DNA from 3 places in the Pseudoalteromonas sp. ECSMB14103 genome. Region 1 is predicted to be linked to each of the others. Evidence: predicted binding sites of a transcription regulator. Region 1 holds the regulator's gene; each other region holds the start of a gene.
The links. Region 1 encodes sigma-54, which starts transcription at its own class of promoters, with help from an activator protein. Its sites were predicted from a motif close to GTTGGCACGNNNNTNGNNT; they were not measured.
Positions count from the first base shown of each region.

Region 2: RF53_RS17980 (YggN family protein) is a predicted target of sigma-54. The motif match lies at 2,157-2,175, and genes of this name have one in related genera.
Region 3: RF53_RS15620 (DUF2726 domain-containing protein) is a predicted target of sigma-54. The motif match lies at 2,387-2,405, and genes of this name have one in related genera.

Region 1 covers NZ_JWGY01000001.1:247,821-252,090, reverse strand. The annotation lists gene lptC (LPS export ABC transporter periplasmic protein LptC) at 1-194, shown strand, start outside; gene lptA (lipopolysaccharide transport periplasmic protein LptA) at 184-720, shown strand; gene lptB (LPS export ABC transporter ATP-binding protein) at 717-1,442, shown strand; gene RF53_RS01100 (RNA polymerase factor sigma-54) at 1,512-3,011, shown strand; gene hpf (ribosome hibernation promoting factor) at 3,038-3,325, shown strand; gene ptsN (PTS IIA-like nitrogen regulatory protein PtsN) at 3,330-3,782, shown strand; gene rapZ (RNase adapter RapZ) at 3,802-4,270, shown strand, end outside.
Region 2 covers NZ_JWGY01000015.1:18,355-22,624, reverse strand. The annotation lists gene RF53_RS18000 (AzlC family ABC transporter permease) at 1-518, shown strand, start outside; gene RF53_RS17995 (AzlD domain-containing protein) at 515-814, shown strand; gene RF53_RS17990 (glutathione peroxidase) at 1,034-1,531, shown strand; gene RF53_RS17985 (PA3496 family putative envelope integrity protein) at 1,646-1,831, opposite strand; gene RF53_RS17980 (YggN family protein) at 2,213-3,010, shown strand; gene RF53_RS19545 (hypothetical protein) at 3,874-4,014, shown strand; tRNA gene RF53_RS17975 (tRNA-Ser) at 4,232-4,270, shown strand, end outside.
Region 3 covers NZ_JWGY01000011.1:11,100-15,369, reverse strand. The annotation lists gene RF53_RS15630 (cobalamin biosynthesis protein CobD/CbiB) at 1-932, opposite strand, end outside; gene mtnN (5'-methylthioadenosine/S-adenosylhomocysteine nucleosidase) at 933-1,640, opposite strand; gene RF53_RS15620 (DUF2726 domain-containing protein) at 1,754-2,347, opposite strand; gene folE2 (GTP cyclohydrolase FolE2) at 2,454-3,374, opposite strand; gene arcB (aerobic respiration two-component sensor histidine kinase ArcB) at 3,589-4,270, shown strand, end outside.

The DNA of each region.
Region 1 (4,270 bases):
ATAACGCAATGATAGATAAAATTAATGCTGATAACATTCAGGTAGATATAAAATTACTAACGATGCAATCAGAGCAGCCTGTCATTGTTACAGGGCCCAATTTAAAAATCACCGGTAAAGGCTTAGAAGCCGATTTAAAAACCGAAGTGATAAAATTAATTAACCATACGCGAACTATTTATTATGACCAATAAACTATCAACACTCTTTATTATTCCAACATTTTTACTTGCATTAGGTACTAATGCCGCTGAACCAACAGCGCCAATTTCTGCAAATCAAATTTCGATTAGTGCGGATAAACAAGAGGGTCAACTAAAAGAAAACGTAGGTATCTTCGAAAAAAATGTTGAAATTATTCATGGCGACAGAAAAATTACCGCAGACCGCCTTGAGGTTCACAAGCGCGATGAGCTAGGCGACAACAAGCAATTGTTAATAGCTACAGGTAAGCCTGCTTATTTTGAAGAAAAACAAGCCGACGGCACAATAATGCGCGCCAGCGCTAATGAAGTTAGATACGATGTTTCAACGCGTTTTTTAACATTAATTGGAGATGCAGAGATATCTCAAGCTGGGCAAAAAATGAATGCTAAAAGCATTACCTACGATATAGAACAGCAGCTTATTAGCGCCGAAAAAGATGAAAGCTCAACTGACCGTGTACACACTATCTTAGTGCCTGTGGAGCCTAAAAAAAATGACAAAGGCCAACCATGAGTACATTAAAAGCAGAGCTACTAGCCAAAAGCTACAAAGGCCGTGAAGTTGTAAAAAATGTGGGCTTAGAAGTTAAAGCTGGCAGTATTGTAGGCTTGCTTGGGCCAAACGGCGCAGGTAAAACAACAACCTTTTACATGATTGTAGGCTTAGTCCCTAGCGACAAAGGCAAAATATCTATCGATGATAACGATATTACGCTTTTACCTATGCACAGTCGTGCTAGATTAGGCATAGGCTACTTACCACAAGAGTCGTCTATATTCAGAAAATTAACAGTGTATCAAAACTTAATGGCTATTTTAGAAACTCGAAAGGAGCTCACTAAACAAGCCAGAGAAGATACATTGAATAATCTATTAGATGAATTTAGCATTCAACACATTCGCGATAGCAAAGGTATGGCATTATCGGGCGGAGAACGTCGCCGAGTAGAGATTGCACGTGCTTTAGCCGCAGATCCAAAGTTTATTTTGCTAGACGAACCATTTGCCGGTGTTGACCCTATCTCAGTATTAGATATTAAAAAAATTATTGAACACCTGAAAAACCGTGGGATTGGCGTATTAATAACAGACCACAATGTAAGAGAAACCCTTGATGTTTGCGAAAAAGCCTACATTGTTTCTCATGGGGAACTGATTGCTTCTGGTACCCCTGAACACGTATTAAATGATAAAACTGTACGCGATGTATATTTAGGCGAGCAATTTAGGCTGTAACATTTACGCCTTATTTATAAGCATCTGCTAGTATTAACTATAACAACTTAAAAGGATTGTTAGAGATACATGAGGCAATCACTACAGCTGCGCATGGGCCAGCAACTTACAATGACACCTCAGTTGCAACAAGCTATTCGCTTGCTGCAATTAAGCACATTGGATCTTCAGCAAGAAATACAAGAAGCGCTCGACAGCAACCCATTACTTGAGGTTGAGGAGCAAGACTATGCCGATGATCTTGCGGGCAAAAATGAGCAAAAAGCAGATAACGATGAAGTTACAGTAACCGTATCTGCAGATGAAGCCCCTAGCGAGTATGAACAAGACAGTGGTGAAGCGCTTGCTAAAGATACTGTAAGTGACGACATGGCAATGGACGTTAGCTGGGATGAGTACATGAGTGCAGCCCCTGCATCATCTTCAGGACCAATGCCTGAAGATGAGTCTATATATCAGGGCGCATCAACTGAAACGCTTCACGAATACTTAATGTGGCAATTACAATTAACGCCATTTAGCCCTACAGATGAAGCCATTGCTATTGCTATTGTAGAAGCGGTGGATGATTCAGGCATACTGACACTCAGTTGCGAAGAGATTTTAGAGAGCTTTAATCAAGATAACGATGATGACGTTGAGGTTGAACTTGACGAAATAGAAGCGGTATTAAAGCGCATTCAGCTATTTGACCCAGTGGGTATTGCGGCACGTAGCTTACAAGAGTGTTTGTGTATTCAGTTAAATCAATTTGATAAAGGCACGCCTTTTATTGATGAAACAAAAATGATTTTAACCGAGCACATTGATTTGTTAGCTGCTCGTGACTACCGTACATTAATGAAAAAAACGAAGCTCAAAGAAGATGAGCTTAAAGAAGTAATGACACTTATTCATACGCTCAACCCTAAGCCTGCAGACACAATAGTACGAGAAGAGTCTGAGTATGTAATACCTGATGTGTCAGTTAAAAAAATTAAAGGCCGCTGGATTGTAGAGTTAAACCCAGACAGCATGCCAAAAATTCGTGTAAACAGCCAATATGCAGCGATGTCGCGTACAGTTAAATCAAGCGGCGACAGTCAATTTATTCGCTCACATTTACAAGAAGCTAAATGGTTTATAAAAAGCTTAGAAAGTAGAAATGATACACTTTTAAAAGTAACTAACTGTATTGTTAAACAACAACAGGGCTTTTTTGAACACGGCCCAGAAGCCATGAAACCGATGGTTTTAAATGATGTTGCCGAAATGGTAGAAATGCACGAATCAACAATTTCGCGCGTAACTACGCAAAAGTATATGCACACACCGCGTGGAATATTTGAGCTTAAATACTTTTTCTCAAGCCACGTAAGTACCGAAAATGGTGGAGAATGTTCATCTACGGCAATACGTGCACTTATTAAAAAATTAATCGCAGCAGAAAACTCAGCAAAACCATTGAGTGATAGCAAAATTGCGGATATATTGGCTGAGCAAGGAATTAAAGTAGCGAGACGTACAATCGCAAAATATCGCGAATCTCTGGCTATTCCACCGTCAAATCAGCGAAAGAGCCTGATCTAAGACGCTAAACAAAGAGGGTAATGCTTATGCAACTAAATTTAACTGGTCGTCATGTAGAACTAACTGATTCATTAAGAGACTATATAAATACCAAATTTGCGAAGCTAGAAAGGCACTCTGATCATATTAATAATGTTCATGTCATTCTTGATATAGAAAAACTAAATCAAAAAGCAGAAGCAACTATTCATGTAAGTGGTGCTGAATTATTCGCATCCACTGAACATCAAGATATGTATGCAGCTATTGATTCATTGATTGACAAGCTTGACCGTCAAGTAATTAAACACAAAGAGAAGCTTGCTCGACACTAATATGATGAAATTAAGTTCACTTATATGCCAGGACTGCAGTAAAGCTGCGGTCCTTTTTAATAGTAAAAAAAGAATTTTAGAGTTTATTAGCGAGCTGGCTCACGATAAATTTCCGTATTTATCTCAACAGGATATTTTGGGCGCTTTATTAACCCGCGAAAAGCTAGGCAGCACAGGGATAGGCAGAGGTATTGCTATTCCACATGGCCGAATGAGCGGCGCACAAGAACCTTTAGCATTGGTGTTAGTAAGTGAAACACCGATTAATTTTGATGCTATAGACAACCGCCCTGTTGATATTTTTGTTGCACTCATCGTACCTGAAGGCGATAACCAACAGCATTTAAAGACGCTAGCAACGATAGCTGATAAACTAAAAAATAAAGAATTTTGTAAGCAGCTTCGCTGTGCTAAATCGGATGCTGAGTTGTATCAAATTATTGTTGACCAATCGTAACAAATTTAAAGGGTGATTAATGGAGTTGATTATCATAAGTGGCCGTTCTGGTTCTGGTAAGTCGGTTGCTTTGCGCGTTGTTGAAGATCTAGGTTATTATTGCGTAGATAACATTCCAGTAAATTTATTACCTTCTTTAATTAGAAGCGTTTCTGATAACTACGATAAAATTGCCGTTAGTATAGATGTGCGAAATTTACCAAAAGAGCAAGATGAATTTAATCACATCATCGAATACTTACCGGGTTTTACAAAACCAACGCTGTTCTACTTAGACAGTGAAGATCAAACCCTTATTAAGCGCTTTTCTGAAACCAGACGCTTACACCCTTTATCAATAGATTCACTTCCGCTTGATTTAGCCATAAAAAAAGAAAAAGAACTTCTCGATGTGCTAATTACGCGCGCCGATTACATGATCGATACCAGTGAGCTAAGCGTTCATCAACTTGCTGAATCAATTCGCGAAAAAATATTAGGTAAAAAAG
Region 2 (4,270 bases), on a different contig from region 1:
TGGCAGGGAACACCCCCTTGCTTACCATATTATTCACCACGTTTATAATTAGCTCTCGGCATTTTTTATATGGCCTTGCTGTTAGGCATAAGGTCATAGATCAACCAATGCGATGGCGCCTACCTGTTAGCTTTGTATTAACCGATGAATTATTTGCGTTTTCTCATCACCGCAAAGCTTATCGCACAAAAGTGCGTTTAGTTTATGCGCTTAGTGCAGGTTTTAGTTTTTACATCGCATGGAATATATGGACATTAATAGGCATTGTTGCAGGATCTATGCTTCCTGATTTAACTAACTTAGGGCTCGACTTTGCAATTGCAGCTACTTTTATCGCCTTGGTTATTCCCGGTATTAAAAATACCGCCTCTTTAGTGACTGTTATTGTGGCGGGTATTACTGCTACGTGGTTAAAAAGCACAGGGTTTGAATTATGGCTAGTGTGCTCCGCATTATTAGCAATGAGTGCAGGTTATACAACGGCAAGGCTAACAGCGAAAAAGGACACTAAAACATGATGACCACTATTTTACTCATGGCCTGCATTACGTTTTTTACGCGTTATTTATTTTTACACCGTGCATTGCCATTTAAAGTGGGCCCTAAAATGCAGCAATTTTTAAGCTTTAGTGCTCCGGCCGTACTTACCGCTATTTGGGTTCCTATTGTATTTTTGGGTGAAGAAGGCATAAACCTGCATTGGCAAAACCCTTACTTAAGTGCCGCTATTGTAGCCATTATTGTAGCTTATAAAACACATAACATTTATTACACAACACTTGCCGGTATGGGTTTGTTTCTAATTTTAAATTAGGGTTTATTAACCTCTATAGTTAGGTTTTAGCAGCCTGAGGATTGTTTATTATTTTTCACCTACAAGGATGTGAAATTAGGTATAAGCAATACACAAAATTTAGCTCAGGCTATACCAAGGCCGTTAGGTCACATGTCTCGCTCCACAAATAAACTTTATACTTTATGTAAAACCTTTACCGCGTTAAAGTATGCCTAACAACAATAATAAGAAGCCACCATGCAAAAATTTCATCAATTAAGCGCAACAAGTCTACAGGGCCAACCTATTAACTTTGATGGTTTTGAGGGAAAAGTTGTACTCATTGTTAATACTGCAAGTAAATGCGGATTTACCTACCAGTACGCATCTTTACAAGCGCTTCATGAAAAGTACGCCAGTCAAGGACTTGTGATTATAGGCTTTCCGTGCAATCAATTTGGCCAACAAGAACCTGGAGATGCGTCGCAAATAGAGCAAGGGTGCTTAATAAATTACGGAGTCAGTTTTTTAATAACAGACAAAGTTGATGTGAATGGAAAAAATGCACACCCTGTATTTCGCTTTTTAAAATCAGCTTTACCGGGGTTTTTAACTCGAAAAATAAAATGGAATTTCACTAAGTTTTTAATTGCAGCCGATGGCACGCCAATTAAGCGCTATGCCCCTTTTACTAAGCCAGAAAAGATAGAGCTCACTATACAAAAAGCATTAAGTAAGGCTAAAAGCACGCAGTAAAAAGCAATAAAGAGGCTATTAGCCTCTTTATTGCCAATGTAACAACTGCTTAAGCGCACTTTTTGTGCACCTAGCCGCCGTTATTAATTGGTATTGTATTTATACTAGTGCGATTTAATCGATGTAATCGCTTAAGTCATCTTCGCCTAGATTTTTGCGCAAGCGTTTTTGCTCAAGGTAGTCTTCCAACTTTTTCTTAACCTTTTGCTTGTTTTTATCATGTTGATTTCGACCGACCATTTCGTATTCGTCTTCAACAAAATCATCATCTAGCGCATCGTAACTAAATGTCTTACCCACAACCCACTCCATAAAGTGTTTGAGACCAATTACGCTTTAATTAATGTAATTGGTAAATTAAAAAATTTAACACCAATATGCTGTGCAAATTAGCATCAAAGTAAAGCCACAAAGCCATAGTAAATAGCCTTCATGTCATTAATGTGAATAAATAGCGCTAAATTGCAATTGTGGAAAGTGAGAGTTTTTTATCGTATCGATAAATTTTTTTTATAAATTTATATTCATTGGTTAATTTCACTAAAATATAGTCTAATAATAAAAATTAAACAGACCTTTAAACCTAGCATGAAATGCAAGCCATTGCTTTTGTTGATAAAAAAATAGTGGCACCAAACTTGTTATTAATTATTTGTTATCAACAAAAAATAGAGTCATCACATGAAAAAATTACTATTAGTTAGCGCATTAATCTGTACACCTGTTGCTATGGCACACAACGATAATGATTCAACAATTTCATTTAGCAACGATCAATGCGACGTAGAGTTTAAAAATGATGTTCGCATCAAGCCAAACGAACTAGAAATTTTTACAGCAAAAAACCAAGCTATGCAATTCAACAGCAATGGCGATTTAATGGTAAACGGTGAGTTTGTAGCGCTTAATAACTCACAACGCCAAGCTCTTACTCAATACTCTGATAGCTTACGTATACAGCTACCCGAAGTCGCTAATATTGCATTAGACGGCGTAAAAATCGCCGGTGTTGCTTTAGAAGAAGTCGGTAATGCTTTTAACATTAATGGCTTAGACGATATGTCATCGTTAATGGACGATATACGCGTAGAAGTAGAAAACACGTTTTATCAAGAAGGCACCTTTGTTATGGGCCAGCAAAGTTTTAACCAATTTGGTGAAAACTTTGAGCATCAGTTTGAAAAACAAATAGAAACAGCCGTTGAATCAGCAGTCATGCAATCTATGGGTAGTATACTGGTCGCGCTTGGATCGGAGTTATTAGGTTCTGGCGGCGATATGGATGCATTCGAAGAACGCATGGAAAATATGGGCGCACAAATTGAAGAGAAAGTAGAGTTACACGCAAACAATTTAGAGCAACGAGCTAATTCGTTATGCGGTAATTTTGCTGAAATTGCAAAACAAGAAGAGCAGCTAGTAACGTTAGTTCCTGAGCTAGAAGGTTATCAATTATTTACCTTTAAACACGTTAAATAACCCGCAATTAACTCACTATATTTAACATCCCTTCAGCAGCATTTTATTTTATTGAATGCTGCTTTTTTGTATCTGTTCTGTCTCTTTTTTCTCGTTTATGTTGTTCGGCTCAGAATAAGGGTCATTGGTCTAGTTATTACTTGCCTAAGTAAACAACTTTATGGCTTTATACAAACATAGACTGCGTTCGTTATTTATCGTTATAAATAATAAAGATAAAAGCAGCGTTTTATGGACATAAATTTAACTCATATGCCCCCCTGTTTTTGATAACACTAAAGATTTAATCATCCAATTTTTAGTGGCTAAGCAAGACTAAAATATTCAGCAAGCAATTTGCTTCAAAATTTATGCCCTTAGCAAAAAGCTGAGAGGCTCCATCCCCAGTTAGACACGTTTAAACGTAACTAACACTAAAGCGCCTGCCTCATAGCAGGCGCTTTTTATCTATTAGAGAAACACTCTATTAAAAAACCGTATTTTTAAGTCAATTACTATTTTAAATATCAAATTAACGACGATTTTTAATGTACTAAGCATAACCACTAGCTGCAATAAAAAACCACAAAAATAACAATTAAAAACCAAAATAAAATAATCTGAATAATTACCCATTTAAAATAATCGAATATGCATAAATAAAAAACAAAACTATTAAAAGCACAATTAAAACAACAAACTAAAAAAGATCAGGGTGAAATAAAAATTAAAAAACAGAAAAAACACAATTAAACATTTTATTAACAACCACTGCTTCAGATAAAAATAACTAATGCCTCACAGGTAATTTTTATCGTTTTATTTTTGTACGCTTTGCATGCAAAATGCGCATGTTTTCAACAGACCTAAACCGGAGCCAAGTGATGAACCCTATAAATACATTAAACCAAACAGCAAACACACAAATTGCAGTTAAACCAACCAACCGAAAAGCAAAAATGCTAGCTAGGCTTAATACGCTTGGTAAAAAATTAGCACTTGGCGGCGCAGCGCAATATAAATAATCACCCAACCATGGTTATTTATTCGGTGCAGCAAACACCCAACCACTAAAAAGTCTCTTTTTTAGCTCCCACAGTTTGCTGCAACCTCTTTATTTTATTAATAATTGCCTTATTTTTCCTTAATTTGTAAAAAAACACGTATTTACGTCTATTTTTTAGGCAAACAGACATTTTGCTATTTACACACCCCCATCACCTAAGTATTATTCTGCGTCACGGAGAGATGGCAGAGTGGTCGAATGCACCGGTCTTGAAA
Region 3 (4,270 bases), on a different contig from region 1:
AGGATTTCAATACACACAATAACGAGTACCCAAAAGGCGCGCGCCTGATTAAGCCGATTTAATACGGCTGGTACATCGTCAGCGTTAGGTAGCCTATCAGTACCAACCCGCATTTTGTTATGCCGCTTATTAAAGTACATAGCGGGTCCACCTAGTTGCACGCTAAGTGATGCAGAGCATGCACTGAGTAACCAGCCTGTATTTGTTTGATAAAAGTGTTGGCCGTAGTGTTTTATGTAGTGAACACTTTGTTTTGTGGCCTTACTTGCAGCAATTGTGAGTGTAAGTAAACGCACTGGAATATACTCAATAACAAATAAAATAAGCTTTAACGGTTTTAAAAATTCGCTGTTTGGTGAAATATCACTACGCCATGCTTGCTGCATCAAGGTAAGTAGTCGGTAACCAAGTGCTGCAACTGGCCCTAAAAGTAAAAAAACAAATATAACCACAAAGTAATAACGAGCAGTACGAAGTATTAAGCTTTCAATGAGGGCTTTAATAATGCCTGTGGTTGAAAGCTTGCTGACTTCACGAGCAAGCAGTGGTTTTAATAGCTCGCGTGCGGCTGACTTTTGGTTTTGTTTAGTGAGCTTTGCAATACGAAGGGCTTTTTTATTGAGGCTTTGGCTTTCAAGGCAAAGGTATAAAATAAGGCCCGCAAGTAGCTCTGGGTAAAATGCAAATTCAAGTAGCAAGGTAACAATTAGTAAAATAACACTGAGCACCAGCACGCTTGCAAGTATGGCTGCTAAATAGTGGTAGCTGTTTGTATTTTGTTTATTATAAATACGTTTGCCCATGGCGCTAAATACGGCCACTAAAACGGTATTCGGGTGGTACCAACTAACAAGTGGTAAAAAGCGCTCAGCAAGGAGCGCTATTATAAATACAATAAAGTCCAAATGGTTTTGAACAATATTGCTAAGCATTTACAGTGTTACAGCTGTTAGCTTTTCAAGCAGAGCAACAACCATTTTAGATGAGTTGATTGATGCTGTTTCTAAGTATTCTTCAAACGACTGTGGCGATTCTTTGCCAGCAATATCAGACATTGAACGAATAACAACGAAAGGAGTTTCAAGCGTATGACAGGTTTGCGCAATAGACGCACCTTCCATTTCTACAGCAAGCATTGAAGGAAAGTCGCTGCGGGCTTTATCAATACGAACAGGGTCACACATAAATGTATCGCCAGTACAAATAAGGCCCACTAACGTTTTAACTTCGCTAATTTGCGCAATAGTTTGCTCGGCTGCTTCAACTAATTTAGGGTGCGCAGTAAAACCTGCAGGCATTTGTGGTACTTGGCCAATTTCGTAACCAAATGCAGTTACGTCTACATCGTGGTGACGAACTTCTGACGATATAACGACATCGCCAACACTTAATGATGGATCAAAACCGCCAGCAGAGCCGGTGTTAATTACGCAATCAGGCTTAAAATTATCAATAAGTAATGTAGTTGCAATGCTTGATGCTACTTTACCAATACCTGATTGAACAAGAGTTACTGTGCAGCCAGCTAATTCACCAGTGTAAAATGTAAAACCTGCTTTAGTTAAAATAGCTGGGTTTTGCATTGCTTCACGCAAAATTTTAACTTCTGGCTCCATTGCGCCAATAATACCAACATTCATAGTGTTTGATTCCTGAGTTTGAATAGCTTGATTATACGTGAAGTTAGCAATAAAAAACAAAAAAGCGAGACATTTAAAATGCTCGCTTTAATGCAAATTAAGTAACCTGATAATTATATTTCGGCTAATGCTGTTGAATGGGCTTTAGCTTGTGAGGGAGATAAAACAGCAGGTTTGTGAACTCGGTTACGTAATGGGCGCTGTGCTGTTGGAGCTGGTTTACCCAGTTTGAACATAATGGCATCGCGTACTTCTGATGGACGATAGCCTGCTTTTACCTTCATGCGAATGTGTGGTATGCCTGCAGCTTCTAAGGCGCCATTTACAAACCAGTCGCGCTGGGCTTTGTGGCCATCTTTATTTGCGTTATTTACTAAATCAACAGCTGCTACGATGGTCATTTTTTCTTTGTCGATTAACACAAAATCAAGCTGCTTATTTTTGGCTTTAGCAATAGCGGCACGTTTTGATTTAGGTGATAAACCTTCTTTACAGTCGATCACATCAATAAGCTTAACTCGACTCACTATTTTATATTGATCGCCAATAGCGCGTTCTAACAGGTTTAAAAAGGCGCTTTCTACTTGCGTAAATACACTTTGTTTACGTTTAAAAGGATAAGGATTACCGCCGTCGTCACTAAATTTTGACGCGGCAATTGATGCACCTACCACTAATACTAAAATCGACAATAAAGCGAATTCCATACGGTAACTCCATAACAACAAATTGACACTGTTTTGTTAAAGCAAGTACCGTGCCCAAATATTGTATGTGATTTACCGAATGGTGATTTAAGTTAACGCAGGTGTTTTATGCCTTATACCCGCCATTAATACCTTTAACAGCAACCGCCACAGCGTCGTGGGCGTGAAGCGATTCGTAATGGTTTATTTGTAGCCAGTAATCTGCGTAACCGTCTGTTTCTAATATTGCTTTAATTTTACGCGCGGCATCTTCGCAGAACATTAAATTTTGCCCATTTAAACGGGCAAATTCTTGTTCATCTTCACGCTTTACTGCCGCTTGCACTGGCGTTTTAAGCTCGCCTTCAAGGGTATTTATTAAGTTAACTACATCAAACTCATTAATGTTGCTATTGAGTTTAACTTTTACGTTAGCAATTGAGCGCTGCGAGTGAGGGGTTGCCACAATGCCTTGTGTTGTGCCAAGCCACTCAAGTACCTCTTTTTGGTTGAGCGTGTCTTGGTTAAATTTTTCACTAAATGCGTTTTGTATTAGCTGGCGTGCAAGAGCCGCCGAGCAAGGGCAAGTTGATGAGTAGGTAACATCAACGGTTAGCTCGAAACTAATAATATTGTTTTCAATTGTACTTGTAAGTGTGATTGGATAGCTTTTCCAGCCAGCTTTGCCACTCAATAGAGACTTACGGCGAAGTGGTAGCTCAAATTTAAACTCAATCTGTGCCTTATTACTCAACCCTTCATGGCTAGATATAAACGTATTTAGTGCTTGGCTAATTGTTTGAGGATTTACTTGTTGCTCTGTTGAGAGTAAATCAAGCGCTAAAAATAAGCGCGACATATGAATGCCTTTGGCGTCTTCTTTGTGCAAGTTAACAAATGCGCGGGCTTTGGCATTAACAGTAACAGGGCTTAAATCACGCGATTCAAAAATAAATGGCAGTTCAATTTCACCCATGCCAACCCAGTCTAATTTACCTGTTTGTAATGCAGGAGCGGTGTCAGCTATATCGGGCATATTGGTTTGCATGCTATGTTACTCGTTATTGGCAATGATAAGGCGCATTATTTTACACGAAATAATCAATGGCTGAAACGAGGACTTTACTGCCCGCTAAAATTGCGTATGAATATTTTCTGTTTTTGTCGCACAACATGAAAATAGCGAATAGAAAAATGCTAAAATCTGTAATTAGCATTGCCTTTCTTATATTTAAGCAAACAGCAAAGAGATAAAACTACGTATGACCGATTATTCTTTGAGCCCTTGGGTTCGAGTGCTTTCAAGTTCAATAGCGCGATTTGGTGAGTTAAAAACAGCTGCCATTTGTTACGCTTTATTTTTAGCAGCGTCTCTTATTTTATCGAGCATGTTTTATTACGTAGCTATAGGCGAATTGTTTCTTGTAGATATATTGGCCGTGGTATTTTTTTCAGCTGTTGTGTCACCTTTAATTATAAGCGTACTTATTAATTCAATTCGTCAGTTAGATGCTTCCTACGCCTACTTAGATAGCGCAACTAAACAAGAAAAACTATTAAACCAAACACTTAAAGATAATATTAGTCGGCTTAATATTGAAATAGATGAACGTAAAATGGCTTTTCATGCTAAGCATCGCGCCATTGAAGAACTACGTAGAGAAATTGCCGAGCGTAAAAAAACACAGCAAGAGCTTGCTCAGCAAAGCATGTTGCAACGCTCAATTGTTGATTCATCCCCCGATCTATTTTATTACCGCGATAACAATGGGGTATTTGCTGGCTGCAATAAAATGTTTGAAGAAGTAATGGGTAAATCAAGCAGTGAGCTTATAGGTAAAACGGTTGAACAAATATTCCCAAACGACTTTTTATCTGAAGTATTGCGCACAGATAAAGAGGTAGAGCAAACTCACAAAGCACTCACCATCGATGTAGGTTATG